Regions from separate parts of the Leucobacter triazinivorans genome, predicted to be linked through region 1. Evidence: riboswitches for the same ligand, from Rfam matches in the RefSeq annotation. Region 1 holds a riboswitch; the other holds the start of a gene.

Region 1 (8,152 bases):
GAAGACCCTCGGCTTCCACGACCCCGACGCGCCCGAGCGGGCCGTGCTCGTGGTGGCGGCCGGCGATGCGAAGGTGAACAGCGGCATGTTCAAGCGCCGCTTCGGAGGGAAGCCGCGCATGCTGCAGGGCGATGATGTGGCGGCGCTGACCGGGCACCCGATCGGCGGAGTCTGCCCGTTCGCCAACCCCGACGGCACCCGCGTCTTCCTCGACGAGTCGCTGCGCCGATTCGACATCGTCTTCCCGGCCGCGGGCACCGCGACGTCGGCGGTGCTGGTGCCCGTCGAAGCGCTCGAGTCGCTGAGCGGGGCCGAGGGCTGGGTCGACGTCACCGTGGGATGGCGCGAGACGCAGGACTCGTAGCACCGGGTGCGGCGCGGACCGGCGCGTCGCGCAGCGCGCGCTCCGCCCCTCGCACCCGCGGCGCTTCGCTCACAAGGAGCGCGCTGCCGCCCGCTGTCCACAGTTCTTGTCGCGCCTCCCCGGAGATGCTGCGCGTGACGTACAGTCATACCCACAGCCATTCGACCCCCGGAACAGGCAGGAGTGCTGCGCATGTCGCCCGAGACACTCACCGTCGTCCTGAGCGCACTCGGCCTGCTGATCACCCTCGGCGGCGGAGCGGCCGCGGGCCTGGCGTGGGTGGTGCGACGCATCGACGCGGTCGAGATGAGGCTCGCCGGGCAGACCAGCGCGCTCGACACCAAGCTCACCGGGCAGATCGGCGACCTCGACACCAAGCTCACCGGGCAGATCGGCGACCTCGACACCAAGCTCACCGGGCAGATCGGCGACCTCGACACCAGACTCACCGGACAGATCAGTGAGCTCGATGCCCGACTCACCGGACAGATCAGCGACCTCGATGCCCGACTCACCGGACAGATCAGCGACCTCGATGCCCGACTCACCCGGCGGATCGATGCCGTGGACCTCAAGGTCGACACCGTCGAGGCCCGGCTCGGACAACGCGTTGACACCCTGGTTCTGAAGATCGACGCGGTCGACGTCAAGCTCACCCAGCGGATCGACGCCATGCACGAGGACGTGACCGACATCAAGATCGCCATCGCGCGGCTCGAAGGGCCGTCACGACCGCCACGGCTCGTGACGCGCTGACTTCTCGCAGAGGATCAGGGACCGCCCCCGCCCCGCGTGGATGCCGCGACGAGCAGTCCGTGCAGCCGTTCCTCCAGCACCGGCACTCGCGGATCCGTGAGGAACCCGTCGAGGCGCGGAATTTCCCGACTCACCAGCACCTCCCCGGCCAGCGGCCCGGGCGTCCTGGGGAGCACGAGCACCCGGTCGGCCAGGCGCACCGCCTCGCGGATGTCGTGGGTGATGAGCAGGATGGTCCAGCCATTGGCCCGCCGGATGTCCAGCAGCCAGCGCTGGAGCTCGTCCCGGGTAATGGCGTCGAGCGCCCCGAACGGCTCGTCGAGCAACAGCATCGCACGCTCCTGCACCACCGCGCGCAGGAACGACACGCGCTGGCGCATGCCGCCCGAGAGTTGGCGGGGGAACATCCGCTCGGTGCCCGCGAGCCCGAACGGCTCCAGCAGTCTCCCCACTCGCTCGCGCGCCTCGCCCCGAGGAATCCCCGCGACCTCGAGTCCGATGCCCGCGTTGTCGACGATGCGTCGCCACGGCAGCAGCACGTCGCGCTGCGGCATGTATGCGAAGGGACGCCTGCCGGGAAGCACGGGCGAACCGTCGAAGCGGATCTCGCCGACGTCGGGCTGCAGGGCGCCGGTGAGGATCGAGAGCAGCGTCGACTTGCCGCTGCCGCTCGCGCCGACGAGCGCCACGACTTCCCCCTGCCCCACCCCGAAGGAGACCTGTTCGAGCACCCTCCGGGAACCGAAACGCTTGCCGACTCCACGCACCTCCAACCCAGCGCCCGCAGCGCCCCCAGCGCCCGCAGCGCTCACCGCTCGGCCCCCTGCTCGACGCGCAGCCATGGCACGCACCGCCGCTCGATCAGCACTACGGCACCGTACAGGGCGAGCGTGAGCAGCGTGCTCATGAGCACCGCCGACAGCACGAGGTCAGTGCGGAAGACGTTCTTGGCCGACTGCATGTAGACGCCCAACCCGGCGACCGCGCCCGCGTACTCGGCGAAGATCGCACCGACCACCGCGTAGGTGATCGAGATGCGCAGCGACGCGAAGAAGGAGGGCGTGGACGCGGGCAGACGGATCATGCGGAACACCGTGGAGCGCCCGGCACCCATCGAGCGCAGCAGGTGCTCGGCCTCGGGATCCGCCGACGAGAATCCCCGCAAGAACCCCACGACCATCGGGAAGAACGTGACGAAGGCGACGAGCAGGATCTTCGGCAGCAGCCCGAAGCCGAACCAGAGCACCACGAGCGGCGCGAGGGCGATGAGCGGCAGCGTCTGGCTGACGATGAGCAGCGGCAGCAGCGCCCGCCTGAGCGGCGCCCAGAAGTCGAGCAGCGTCGCCGTGAGAAACGCGACCGCGACCGACAGCGAGAACCCGATCAGCGTTGCGAGCAGCGTCGGGACGGTGTGGCGCAGCAGAGCCTCGCGCTCTCCGATCCCCGCGGAGACGATTCGGGTCGGGCCGGGCAGCATGTCGGCGGGCACGAGGCCCGCGCCCGCTACCGCCTGCCAGAGGCCGAGCAGCACGAGGAACGCGAGGATCGGGGGCACCGCGCCGCGTGCGATGCGCGACACTGCGGCTCCCCCGGCTCCGACGCCCCGTGCGCAGGTCACAGGTACTCGTCGGTGTAGTACTCGGTCCAGTCGGGCTCCTCGGCAAGCGGCCGGCCCTCGGAATCCGTGAGGAACCCGCCGTCGAACAGGAATGCGCCGAACCCCTCCCACGCCTCTGGATCAGCGGCCCCGATCGGCCGCTCTTCCGACACCAGGTACCCGTCGCCCGCCATCAGCTCCGCACTGCGGTGCACGAGCTCCTCGGCGGTGCCGAGCGTGTCGGGGTTCGCTGCGATGAGCAGATCCGCGGCCTCCTCGGGGTGGTCGGCGGCGTAGGCGTACCCGCGGGCGACCGCCTGCACGAAGGCGGTCGCGTCCTCCGAATGCGCCTCGAGGTACGACTCGCTCGACACGATGCCGGTGGACTGCTGCTCGGGCACGCCGAAGTCCTGGTAGCGGAAGGTGCGGTAGGGGTGCCCGTCGATCTGCGTCTGCAGATCCTCCCACGTCGACACCGACAGCGTGAAGTCGATGCGCCCCTGCGAGAGCGCCTCGTAGGCGCCGGTGTCGAGCACCACCTCCTCGAACTCGCCCTGCCCGCCGTCGCCGCGGATCGTCGACGCGGCGAGCGCCGAGTAGAGCGGAGCCCCGAAGCCGCCGAAGACGAGACCGTCGAGATCGGCCGGGCGGGTGAGATCCTCGCGATCCCCCAGCGTCACCAGCCTCCCGGTGTCGGTCTGCGTGACCCGGTACACCGACATCACGTCGAGCCCGGCCGTGCGCGCCATCTGCACCCCGGACTGGCCGCCGATGCCGAAGTCGGCCTCGCCCGCCGAGACCAGTTGCACGGCCGACGTGGAGCCGTACGGCAGGATCTCGACGTCGAGCCCGACCTCGGCGAAGTAGCCGAGTTCGTCGGCGACATACACGCCGATGTGGTTGGTGTTGGGCGCCCAGTCGAGCGCGAAGCTGACGGGCGTGAGCTCGTCGTGCGCCGCGGCGTCATCGGCGGGTGCCGCCCCCGCGCACGCGGTGAGCGCGAGGCTGCCGGCGAGAATCGCGGCCCCGGCGGTGACGACGCGCCGCAGCACGGAGCGGAGGGCGCCGGTACCGGCCTGATGAGCGGTACGGGCATGGGTGATGATGTGGTGGCGCATTGAAGCGTGCCCCTTCGATGATGGATGGGCACGGGTTCGTAGAGTGTCTCCCTGCGCTGGCATGATCCAGATCAGGTTCGACGGTCGAAGGTTGATGACCTTCCTCTCAGCCCGGCCTACCGGACTCCCGTGTGCCCCACATGTTAGCAACACTCCGCCGTCGCACGCGAGGCGATCCCCTATGGTGGTGGGCGTGACTCCCCTGTCGAACGATGCACTCCCGCCCGATCCGGCGCGCCCGTCCGATCCGGCGCGCCCGCCCGCACCCGCGTCACCCGGCCCGTTGCAGACCGCGACAGCGCCGATGACGCCGCAGCAGTACGGCGTGGGCGCCCGCTTCACGCTGTCCGTCTACGACTCCGACTATGTCGCGATCATCCTGGGTGCCCTCGGCGAGGCCGACGCGACCGACCTGCTCGTCGAGACCGGCGACATCTCGACGTTCGTCGCCGGCGGCGAGCAGCGGGTGCTCGCCTACCTCCGGGACGTCATCGCGGCGGCGGCGCGCAGCGGAGCGCACCTCTCGGCGTCGATCCTGCTCTCGCGGGGCTGCCCGGGCGAGCTGCAGTGCGCGCTCCCCGCGGGCGTCGCGGCACTCGGCGCGGATCCCGTGTCGCTCGCCGGCACCGGGGTGCGCGCCCGGGCCCACTGGTCGCTGTACCCGCTGCTCGACGGCGGCACCGGGCGAGGCTGCGGAGCGCGGCACGGCGGCGGATCGGCCGGTGGCGGCGGCCCGGCCGATGCCCCCGCCGACCACATGGCTCCCATCTACGCGGCGATCGAGCAGGCGAGATCCGCGGGCGTCTACTCGGGTTCCGACCACTACGCGACCCGGCTCGATGGAGACCTCGCCGCTGTGCTGCAGACCGCGGCGAACGCGTGGATCGGCGTCGGCGAGAGCGTGCAGCACGTGGTGACGCACCTCACGGTCTCGATCAACAGCCCGTCGCCCCTGCGGGACTGATCGATGCGCTGCACGAACGGGACGAGGGATCCGCGATGACGTCGAGACAGATGCACCTCGTGGGCATGGTGAATCCACCCACGAGCCAGTATGCCGAGAACTGGCGGGATCCGCTGGGACGAGCGGACTGGCTGAGCGGACGCTTCCACGCGGACCTGGCGCGCACCCTCGAGCGCGGGCTCTTCGACATGGCGTTCTTCGCCGACGCCCTCGCGGTGCCCGAAGATGGCGACGGCGACTACGCCACCACGCTGCGCACGGCCGGCAAGGGCAGTATCTACCTCGATCCGATCACCGTCGTCTCGCTGGCCGCGGGAGCAACGAGCCGCATCGGCCTCGGAGCCACGGTGTCGACGAGCTTCGTGCCGCCGTACGCGATCGCTCGCCAACTGCTCTCCGTCGACCACCTCTCCGGCGGACGGGCTGCCTGGAACATCGTCACCTCGACCACCGATGCCGAGGCGCGCAACATGGGTCGCGATCGCATCGACCCGCCGGGAGAGCGCTACGACCGCGCCGACGCGGTCGTGCAGACGGTGCTCGACCTGTGGCGCTCGTGGGAGCCCGGCGCGCTCGTGCACGACCGGGAGTCGGGACTGTTCGCCGACCCGAAGCGCGTGCACCGCGTACCCGGCGGGCTGTCCCGCGGACCGCTCACGCTTCCCCGCAGCCCGCAGGGGCACCCGGTGCTGATGCAGGCCGGGTCGTCGCCGCGCGGGCGGGCGTTCGCGGCGCGCTGGGCCGAGGTGGTCTTCGCGATCGGAGACACCGAGGAGGGAATGCGCGAGTTGCGGCGGGAACTGCGCGATCGCGCGCGGATCGACCACGACCGGGATCCCGACTCGATCCGCGTGCTGCAGGGGGTGCAGCCGGTGGTGGGGTGGACCGATGCCGACGCGCAGGCGAAGCTGCGCGCACTGCGGGAGCGCATCGACCTGCCCGCGGCGCTGACCAAGCTGGCTCGACTGCTGCACGCCGACGAGCTGGATCCCGACGCCCCGGCCGTCGACGCGCTCGCCGCGCACCGCGGTGCGACGGGCAGCGTCGGCTTCGAGGACATGCTGGCGTCGGTGAGCGCGCGGCGCGGCTTCACCGTGGCCGAGCTGGCGGTCGAACAGGCGCTCAACCAGCTGCACCCGCAGGTGGTGGGATCCCCCGCGACGGTGGCCGAGCACCTCGAGCACCTGTTCCGCGGCGAGGCGGCCGACGGCTTCGTCGTCTTCCCCGCGCTCTACCACTCGTCGTTCGAAGACTTCGTCGCCGGGGTGGTGCCCGAACTGCAGCGACGCGGCGTGTTTCGCACGGAGTACTCCGGGGCAACTCTGCGGGAGCACCTGCGCGGGTGACGCGCGGGTGACGCGCGGGCGGCCGCGCGCGCCCGCCGCCCGCTCCGTGCCGCTCCCGCACGCTCCCGCCCGCTCCCTGCTCGAAACCGCGCCGTTTGTTCCATTCCGCGCGAAATATCCACGCTGGAAGCCTCGTGTTCGAGCAACGGGGTCGGTTTCGCCAGTCAGTGCGCGTGGGGGGCGCCGTGCAGGGTGCCGTGCAGGGTGCCGTGCGGCACCGCCGATGCCCCCGGCGCGGTGTGGGCCAGCGCCGGGGTGGTGATCGCCGCGACCAGCATCGCCTGCGCGGCCAGGATCACGACGAACGCTGCCGGCCCACGATTCCACCCGCCCCGGAGCGCCCGCACTCCCGCAGCGCGCCCGTGCTCGCCGACCGGGTCGTCATCCCGCGGGCCGCGCGCGGCAAGGGTACCGGCCCGCCGGCGCAGGACCGCCACCGCGGCCATGGCCGCGGACCAGTGCAGCGCGAGCAGCGCGAGCGCCGGGAGGATCCCGACGAGCCCCTGGAACAGCAGCACGACCGCCGCCGCTGCGACGGCGGCGGTCGCCCAGAGCACTGCCCGCGGCGCGGGGACGCGGCCGAGGCGCAGCGCGATCCCGCCCCAGAGCAGCTCAGCACCACCGGCGACGACGAGCGGCACGGCGAGCGGCGGGTCGAGGCCGGCCGCGACGGCGCAGAGGATGAGCCCGGAACCCAGGGCGGCGAAACCGCACCAGCTCGACAACACCGGGACCTGCGTCTGCGTCACACCGCCGGTCGCGCCGCGACCGCGCGATCGCGGTCAGCGCCGAGGCTCACGCCCAGCAGGATGAGCGCGCTGCCCAGGTGGAGGATATGGTCGGCCGTGTTGAGCGCCAGGATGTTGGCGGCGGTTCCGGCGATGAAGAAGCCGATCACGCCGACGAGCAGATACACCACGCCGACGGTGCCGTTGATCCCCTTCGCGGCGCCCACGCCCGCAATCCCGCCGCCCAGCAGCGCTGCGCCGACCAGCAGGTGAACGATGTTGTGCAGCGGATTCACCTCGAACACGCCGATGAGCAGGCCGCCCTCCGTGGCGAGGAACCCCACGCCGCCGGTGACCGCGAAGCCCAGAATGCCCACGAGTAGATAGACGACGCCGAAGACGATGCCGACGATTCGGTTGGGTGAGTTCTTCACGATGCTTCTCCTTCGATCGAACGTGCAGTCGCGACGGCGATGCCGCCGGTGCCGGACCAGGCCGTCCGCGCACCTGCAACCCACTGTGGGCGCCGTCGCCGGAAGCGGAAAGGTGCTTGCGGAGAGTACGAACGTGCACTAAGTTCACCGCCGAGCAGGAGCGATCCGGCATCCGCTCCCGCACCTGCTCCCGGCGCCGGCCCATCACGATCGTGTCAAGCCCCTCCCCCTGCAGCGGAAGGATCGGGTTACATGGGGACATGTCAACGAAGATCCTCTCCATCGGCACGGCCGTGCCCCCTGCGCGGCTCTCGCAGCCGAAGACCCGCGACTTCTTCGCGGCTCAGCCCGGCGTGACCCGGCTCACCGCCCGCCTCATCGGCGCCGCGTTCGACCAGTCGGCCATCGAGAACCGGTACTCGGTGATCGGCGAGATCGGCTCGAGCGAGACGCTGTTCTCCGAGGACGGCGCCCGGCTGAGCGCGCCAAGCACCGGTGAGCGCAACCTCATCTACCGCCGGGAGGCGCCGCGCCTGTACGCAGCCGCCGCCCGCGACGCGCTCGAGCGCTCCGGCTTCGTCGCCGAGGAGGTCACCCACGTCGTCACGGCGTCGTGCACGGGGTTCTTTGCTCCCGGCCCCGACTATCTGCTGGTGAAGCAGCTCGGCATCTCCGTGACGGCCGAGCGCACGCACATCGGCTTCATGGGCTGCGCCGCGGCGTTCCCCGCGTTGCGCACGGCGACCGCGATCAGCGACGCCCGCCCCGGTGCGGTGGTGCTGGTCGTCTGCGCCGAACTCTGCTCGCTGCACATCCGCTCGTCCAGCGACCCCGAGCAGATCGTG
Region 2 (8,152 bases), 1.1 Mb from region 1:
AGACCACGATGGCGGCGTTGGCGTGGTTCTTCGCCGTGGCCCGCACCATGGCGGGGCCGCCGATGTCGACGTTCTCGATGACGTCGGCGGCCGGCTTGCCCGAGGCCACGGTCTGCTCGAAGGGGTAGAGGTTGACGACGACGAGCTCGAACGCGGTGAAGCCGAGCTGCTCGAGCTGGGCGCGATGATCGGCGAGGCGCAGGTCTGCGAGCAGCCCCGAGTGCACCGCGGGGTGCAGCGTCTTCACCCGACCGTCGAGCGCCTCGGCGAATCCGGTGACCTCTGAGACATCGGTGACGGCGTGGCCGGCCTCCCGGATGCTCGCGGCAGTGGAGCCCGTCGACACGATCTCGACTCCCGACTCGGCGAGGGCCGCCGCGAGGTCGAGCAGACGGGTCTTGTCGCTCACCGAGATGAGCGCCCGCCGCACCGGGACGACGTCGCGGTGCTCGTACAGGCTGGGGTCGTGGCTCTGGACTGCCATCGGGCTCCTTCGTGGGGGGTCGTTCTGCGCGGAGTCGCAGAGTCTGTTCGGTTCGGTTCTGGATCCTGCGACTCGCTCCGCTCGCGCAGGATGACGGGATGGGTCAGCGAGATGCTAGGCCGGCGAGATCCAGCTCGCCGAGCGCGATCTCGCGCACGGTCTCCACGAGCAGCGGGCGTTCGAGGCGCTTGATGCGCTCGTGCAGTTCTTCCTCGGAATCGTGCTCGCGCACCTCCACCGCGGCCTGCCGCAGCACCGGCCCCGTGTCCACCCCCTCGTCGATGATGTGCACCGTGACGCCCGTCTCGGTCGCACCGGCGGCCAGCGCGTCGCGCACGGCGTGCGCGCCGGGGTAGAGCGGCAGCAGCGCAGGGTGGGTGTTGATGAGGTGCGGCGAGAACTCCCGCACGAACCCCGCGGGCAGGATGCGCATGAGGCCCGCGCTCACCACGAGACCCGGCTCGGGGCCGGTCCCGACTCCGTGCTCCTGGATAGCCGCGGCGAGCACCTGTCCCCACTCCTCACGGGAGTCGGAGTCGCCGGGGCGCACGACGAAGGTCGGCACGCCCGCCGCCTCGGCGTGCGCCAGCCCCGGGGCATCGGTGTCGGACCCGACGCAGACGATGCGCGCCGGGAACTGCGGATCCGCGGCAGCGTCGAGCAGCGCTTTCAGGTTGCTGCCGCCGCCGGAGATCAGAACCGCAAGTTTCAGCACTCCCCCAGTCTACCGTTCCGGAGCGCGGGCTCAGGCGCAGTGCCGGGTTCGGGCTCAGGCGCACTGCCGCGCGGGGCCTCAGGCGCAGGTCCGAGTCCAGCCTCAGGCGCAGTGCAGCACTTCATCGGCGAGCAACCACGGCTGATGCTCGCCGAAGAGACGGTCCTCCTGCGCCGCCCAGCGCTCCCAGTGCGGGGCGTAGGTCTCCCCGTCCCGCGAGAGCGCGCGGGATCGCCGCACCTCGACCGGGCACTCGATCCAGACGCTCCGCACGATCGCGCCCCGCCCCGGCCCCGCCGCGCGATCGGCCCACCGTCGCGCGGCGGCCAGGTTGCGCGCGGTGACGGCCCCGCAGCCCTCCACGAGCAACGGGCGATCCGTCGTCACGGCCACCCGATCGGCGAACGCCTCGGCCGCCCAGTCGTAGCGCCGGTACGCGCCGGAGTCGAGGGCCTCGGCGAGGGCGCGGGATCCCGCGGCGAGTCCGTCCCATCCCGGGTACAGATCCTCGACGCGCAAGAGCTGCGGCTCGCGTCCGATCTCGCGCAGCCGATTGGCGATCCGCGCGGCAAGATCGGTCTTGCCCGCGCCGGAGCGGCCGTCGATCAGCATCGCGTCGAGGACTTCGAGGTCGTACCCAGGCATCAGAACTCAACCTTACCGTCGACGCGCAGCCGCTCGGCAAGCAGCATGACCGCAGCGGTGATCACCGCGAGCACCACCGCTCCGGCCAGGCCGGCTCCGTAGCTGCCCGGAGCCTGATGCCCGATCAGCTCGGCCACCACCACGGGGAGGGTCTGCGCGCCGGGGCGCACGAGGAACGAGGTGGCACCGAACTCCCCGAGCGACACGGCGAACGCGAAGCCCAGCGCCAGCCCGGCCGATCGGCCGAGCATGGGCAGGTCGATCGTGCGCAGCACCGCGAACGGCCTCGCCCCGAGCACCCCCGCGGCGAAGCGCAACTGCGGGTCGATGCCGCGCAGCACGGGCAGCAGCGTGCGCACCACGAGCGGCAGCGATACGAGCGCCTGCGCGATCGGGATCAGCACGACCGAGGTGCGCAGATCGAATCCGATGCCGAGCGGACGGTGCATGGTGAGCAGCAGCCCGAATCCGAGGGTGACCGCCGATACCCCGAGCGGCAGCATCACGAGGCCGTCGAAGACCGCGAGGCTCCGCCTGAGGGTCGCGGACGCCGGCCGCCGCGAGAGCACGAGTGCGATGAGGATCCCGAGCACCATCGCGATCGCCGCCGCGGCGACCGCCAGGCGGAACGACAGCCCGATGGCTTCGAGCACGGAGCCGTCGAGGGGCCACTCCTCCGGCGGCCGCACGAGGGCGGCGTAGTTGGCGAGCGACCACGCGCCGTCGCGATCGCGCAGGGACCGTGCGATGAGGGCGAGTACGGGGGCCGCGTGCAGCAGCAGCGTCGTCGCCCCGAACACGAGCAGCACGGGGAGGTCTCCGCGCCCCGGCCGAGCGGCGCGATCGGTCTCCTCGCGCAGCTCGACCGCGCGCTCCCCCGATCGGCGCAGTCGCGCCGAGACGACGAGACTCGCGCCGACAATGGCGAACTGCGCGAGCGAGAGCACGGCAGCGCTGCGCAGGTCGAGGAACTGCACTGTGAGCCGGTAGATCTCCGTCTCGACGTTGGAGAACTCGCGGCCGCCGAGGATGAGCACGATCCCGAACGAGGTCGAGCTAAAGAGGAACACCAGCGACGCAGCGGAGGCGATCGCCGGTGTCAGCGCGGGCAGCGTCGCGGTGACCCAGGCGCGCACCCGGCCCGCGCCGAGCACGCGGGCGGCGAGCTCCGAACTGCGGTCGAGCCTGGCCCAGAAACTGCCGACCGTCCGCGCGACGACGGTCACGTTGAAGAACGCGAGCGCGGCGACGATGACGGTCATGCTGCGCTCCAGCCCCAGCGGCGCGAGCGGTCCGCCGGGCCCGAGCAGCGCGGAGAAAGCGACCCCCACCACCACGGTCGGCAGCACGAACGGCACGGTCAGCAGCCCGCGCAGCGCGGTCCTGCCCGGAAAATCGAGCCGGTAGAGCACGTAGGCGGCCGGAAGACCGAGCGCGATGGAGAGCAGCGTCGCAAGGCCCGCCTGGGCCAGCGTCTGTCCGATGACCCGCCAGGTGCGCGGGGCAGCGAAGACTTCGGGGATCCCGCTCGGATCGAAGCGCCCGTCGTCGACGAATCCCGTGGCAACGAGCGACGCGACCGGCCACAGGAAGAAGACGGCGAGGAACGCGAGCGGGATCGCCGCGGCCAGGGTCCAGGCGGCGACGCCCCACGCGCTCCCGCGGTGCACCTAGAGCCCGATCTGCTCGCTCAGGGTCTTCAGCCAGCCCTCGCGGCCGCGCTCGATGTCCGCTGCGGGCAGGTCGTGGGTCTGGTCGGGCCCGGGCTCGGGGGCGAAGCGCGCCCAGGCCTCCGGCATTTCGATCGAGTCGTCGACGGGCGTCATGTACATAGCGTCGGGGATCGTCTGCTGGAACTCGGACGAGACGAGGTAGTCGACCACCGCCCTCGCACCCGCCTCGTTGGCCGCGCCGGCGAGCACACCCGCGTACTCGACCTGGCGCGTGCAGGTGTCGAGCAGCGCCTTCGTCGACGACGCGGACCCGTCCTCGGACACGGTGAACGCCGGGGAGGACGCGTACGAGAGCACGATCGGCCGGGTGCCGCCCTCTCCGCCCTGGGTGAACTGGCCATAGTAGGCATCGCTCCACCCCTGCTCGATCCGCGCGCCGTTGTCCGCGAGACGCGACCAGTAGTCGGCGAACCCGTCCTCGCCGAACTCCGCGACCGTGCCGACGAGGAACGAGGCCCCGGTCGACGAGGCGGTCGGATCCAGCAGCACGGTCAGGTCACGGTACGCGGGATCTGCGAGATCCTCGTAGCTCCGGGGCTCGGCGACGCCCTCGGCGGCGAACCAGTCGCTGTCGACGTTGATGCAGACCGCCCCGAGATCGACCGGCACGAGTGCGAACGGCGTCTCGCCTGCGCCGCCCGCGTCAGCGGAGGCCTCCGCCTCCGCCTCGGGATCGAGGATCGCGTAGTCGTTCCCGCTCTCGGGGAAGCCGACGGGACGGTGCGGCACGACGACGTCGTTCTCGACGATGCGCGACGCGAAGATGGTGTCGACGCCGAAGAAGGCGTCGGCGATGGGCGCCCCCTTCGTGAGCACGAGCGTGTTGGTCAGCTCGCCGCCGTCTCCCGCCGAGACCACTTCGACCTCGTAGCCCGTCGCCTCGCTCGCGGCCTCCGCGAACGCCTCGTTGGGAAACGAGTCGTGCACGGCGAGGGTGACGGTGCCGGCGGCGTCCCCGCCGGCCTGGCCGGGCCCGTCGGACGGTGTCGCCGCGCAGCCCGCGAGTGCGAGCCCCCCTGCGACGGCGAGCGCGACGGCCGGCGGCGCCGCCCGGTATCCGAGACTCTTCGAGAAGCGTGCAGACGTCATCGAGGCTTCCTTCCTCCGCTGGCATGAACCAGATCAGGTTGAACGGTCGGAGCTCGCGTGCTCCCTCTCAGCCCGCCGCGTGCGGACTCCCGTGGATTGCCCCTCCAGATTAGTCGCTCCTGCGCGGCCAGCGCCAACCGGTGCGCCGGGCGCGGGCGGTGTCGCGGTCGCCGCCGACGTCATCGCGATCCCACGCGAACGCGCGCAGCAGCTCGTCCTCCTCGGGATCCTTGGGCTTTCGGGGCTCCCCCGGCGCGGCAGTGACGTCCGAGCCGCCCGAGCCGCCCGAGCCGTCGCCCGAAGCATCGCTCCGGTCGGGCTCCTCGGCAGCTGGTGCTTCGGGCGCCGCACCCCGCGCGTCGCGATCGGCTCCGTCGGAGACGCCGGGGCCGGGGTCGACGCCGGTGGAATCCCGCGCATCGCGGATCGCGTCGTCGAGCGGCACCGTCTCCAGAGCGTCGTCGAGCGGCACCGTCTCGAGCGCGTCGTCGAGCGGCGAGGTCTCCTGTCCGGCCGCCTCCCGGGCATGCGGATCGCGCCGGCCCCGCACGCGCTCGAACATCTCCGCACCCGGCACGCCGCGCGACATCGCGGTGCGGATCCGCGCGTAGTCCACCCTGCCCGCCACCACGCCGAGCACCAGGCCGATCCCGAGCTCGGCCGCGGCGAGTCCTCCCGTGCGCCACGGGTGCACTCCGGCCTCCGCGAGACGCCCGGGCCCCAGGGATCCGCTCGCCAGCGCGCAGAGACCCGCGATCGCGAGCCCCGCGATCGCCGCGGCGACGACCGGGATCACGAGGGCGGCGCTCCACGGGGCTCGGCGCGCCTCGGGTCGGCGCGAGGCGAGGATCCCGACCCCCAGGCCTGTCAGTACGAGCAGCGCCGGTGCCAGCGCCCCGAGTGCGTCCCATCCCTGCGGGATCGCCCCGAAGAGCGGGAGCGCCGGCATCGGTCCGAGCAGCGTCTCGAACGGAGTGACCGAGCTTCCCGCCCCCACGGAGAAGCCGGCGCCGGTCAGCCAGGCGAGCGCCCACGCGACCGCCACCGGCACCAGTGCGAGTTGGATCAGGAAGAGCAGCACCGATCCCAGCGGGTCGAGCTGCAGGCTCTGGGTGAGTCCGATGATCTCGGGATAGCCGACGACGAGGGCGACGGCGAGCGCGAGCGCAGCGACTCCGATCGCCGCGGCGAGCAGGGCGATGGCGAGCAGCACGGTCTGCGCGGCGCGGGCGGGGAGCGTCGCCGCGTCGCCCCAGCCGAGAAACGCCGATCCGCGCTGCACCGCACGCAGCACCGAGGTCCACCACGCGTGGTCGTCGCGCGCGGCACGGGCGACGAACGCGACCGCCGCGACCGCTCCGTAGACCGACGCGATCACCAGCGTCACGAGCCAGCCCGGCCACGCCGTGCTCGGCGAGACCACCGACACCACCAGCAGGCCGATGGCACCGAATCCCAGGGCTCCGCCGAGCACGCCGGCGGCTCCGGTGCCCCCGCGACCCCCGAAACGCCAACCGGCGCGGGCGGCGAGCAGCACCGTGATGAGGGTGAGGCCGAGCGGCGCCAGCGAGAGCGCGAAGCTCAGATCCTCGGGCGGCTGTCCCAGGCCCAGCGCCGTCTCGGGGTCGAGCTGGAAGCCCATCGGCACCCAGTGCGCGAGCAACCAGATTCCGCCGATGGCGGAGAGCACCGTCGACGGCTCGGCTGCGAGCTCGAACGTCACGACCCACAGCAGCAGGGCCGGTACGGCGACGATCACGAGCCCGGCGAGCCCGACGGCAGCCGCCTCGATCGCCGCGATCGCCGCCGTCACTATGGATCTCATCGACCAGAAGCTTACTCTGCGGCGTTGGGAGACGTCTCGTGCGGAACGCGCCGAGCGACGGCGCGCGAACCGGCGCCGGCCGTCACCAGGCGGCGGCGACGGCGCGGTGGGTTTCGAAGAGCGGAACCGCCGCGCCCTCGGGCGCACGGCCGAAGCCGCACTCGGTAGCGACGCCGAATGGGCGGTGGACGTGCCGCTCGGCCGCGGCGATTCGTCGGCCCGCTCCCGCAGCGCCGTCCTCCCGATGCACGAGCCCGAGGTAGAGCTCCGTCGTCTCCGGGATGCGCAGCTCTTCCAGCGGCGCGAAGTAGGCGTCGTCGTCGCGCTCGATCGGCACGGGCAGGTGCACCCAGGTCAGCGGGCGTGCGGCAGCGGCGACCGCGAGGTTCGCGAAGCGCACGAGGTTGGCGGTGTCGGCCGGCTCGACGAAGTGCTTCTCGGCCACGTCGCCGTAGCAGAGGTGCACCCCGACCTCGACGTCGCCGGGCACCCGGTCGATCTGCCGCGCGAGCCGCTCGCTCGTGCCGGCCCACACGTCGTCGAACCACTCGTAGGGCTCGCCAGTGTAGCCCCGCAGCCCCTCGAGCATCGCGAACTCCAGGGCCGCATCCCACTGGATCGCCAGTTCGTCGTGCGGGATCGCGGCGAGGATCCGCTCCAGCTCGGCGGCGAGCGCCGCCTCGTAGACGGGTTCGAACGCCGCGCGGTCGGCCGCGGCGACGAAGCTCCCCACCACTCCGAGCGGCGTGGGCAGAGAGACCTGGAAGCGCGTCGCCGCGGGCACGGCGCCCGCCGCCTTCAGCCGGGAGAACACCTCCCAGGAGTCGAGCGCCGCGTCGGCGTAGCCGAGCGGCGGCAGCTCGAGATCCTCGGCCCGCACTCCGTCGGCGATGCGCACCGGGCGCATGTCGAGCGTGCGCAGCGGGATCGGGGTGTCGCCCACGCGCTCGATGCCGGCGGCCTGCCCCAGACGATCGGCCTGGAAGACGATCCAGTGGAATCGCTCGCCCACCTCGCCGTCGGGGATGCGCTTGAGTCGGTCTCCGAGGTGCTCGGCGGCGGTGCGGATGGTCGTCTCGGCATCGTCGAAGTTGATGCTGCCGACGAGGTGCGCTCCCTGGGGTGCAGTCATGACTCCCAGTCTACGAGCCTTCCGGCGTCGCGAGCGGCGGCGTATCCTCGGAGCATGACGGAGCGGATGAGCACCGGCGCCGCTGCCTGGGCGGGGATCTCGGCCGCCATCGCGGCCACCGGGGCCGGCGAGGTCGCCGCCCTGGTGCTGGCTCCGGCCTCGAGCCCGGTGGCGACCATCGGCTCGGCGATCATCGATCTTGCTCCGGCGTGGGCGAAGGATCTCGTCATCGCGCTGTTCGGCACCGCAGACAAGCTCGCCCTGCTCGCGCTGATCGGCCTCGCGCTCGCCGCTCTGGGCGCGGCGGCGGGCATCCTGCAGCGCGCACGGCCGCCCTGGGGCGCCGTGCTCGTCGGGTCGATCGGGGCACTCGGACTGCTGGCGAGCCTCACCCGGGATCAGCCCGACCCGCTCGCCGCGGTCCCGTCGATCCTCGCGGCAGCCACCGGGATCCTCTGCATCCACGTGTTCGTCCGGCCGCGTGCGCGCGGCGGCTCAGGACCCGTGTCGCGCCGCGGCTTCCTCGTGG

What was found. A riboswitch is a leader RNA that binds a small molecule or an ion and turns the genes downstream of it on or off. The one in region 1 is predicted to bind thiamine pyrophosphate.
Region 2: linked by a shared signal. The riboswitch ahead of EVS81_RS03620 (thiamine ABC transporter substrate-binding protein) and the one ahead of EVS81_RS14355 (ABC transporter substrate-binding protein) in region 1 are both predicted to bind thiamine pyrophosphate.

Annotation. Positions count from the first base shown of each region.
Region 1 covers NZ_CP035806.1:3,176,988-3,185,139, reverse strand. Annotated here, with positions in the region: gene EVS81_RS14375 (YbaK/EbsC family protein) at 1-364, shown strand, start outside; gene EVS81_RS14370 (hypothetical protein) at 557-1,120, shown strand; gene EVS81_RS14365 (ABC transporter ATP-binding protein) at 1,135-1,851, opposite strand; gene EVS81_RS14360 (ABC transporter permease) at 1,929-2,699, opposite strand; gene EVS81_RS14355 (ABC transporter substrate-binding protein) at 2,735-3,835, opposite strand; TPP riboswitch at 3,867-3,976, opposite strand; gene EVS81_RS14350 (Ykof family thiamine-binding protein) at 4,140-4,799, shown strand; gene EVS81_RS14345 (NtaA/DmoA family FMN-dependent monooxygenase) at 4,835-6,145, shown strand; gene EVS81_RS14340 (hypothetical protein) at 6,310-6,894, opposite strand; gene EVS81_RS14335 (DUF4383 domain-containing protein) at 6,891-7,307, opposite strand; gene EVS81_RS14330 (type III polyketide synthase) at 7,568-8,152, shown strand, end outside.
Region 2 covers NZ_CP035806.1:789,281-797,432, forward strand. Annotated here, with positions in the region: gene purH (bifunctional phosphoribosylaminoimidazolecarboxamide formyltransferase/IMP cyclohydrolase) at 1-484, opposite strand, end outside; gene purN (phosphoribosylglycinamide formyltransferase) at 588-1,199, opposite strand; gene EVS81_RS03610 (nucleoside/nucleotide kinase family protein) at 1,302-1,844, opposite strand; gene EVS81_RS03615 (ABC transporter permease) at 1,844-3,514, opposite strand; gene EVS81_RS03620 (thiamine ABC transporter substrate-binding protein) at 3,515-4,666, opposite strand; TPP riboswitch at 4,660-4,769, opposite strand; gene EVS81_RS03625 (cell division protein PerM) at 4,776-6,491, opposite strand; gene EVS81_RS03630 (hypothetical protein) at 6,574-7,623, opposite strand; gene EVS81_RS03635 (molybdopterin-dependent oxidoreductase) at 7,678-8,152, shown strand, end outside.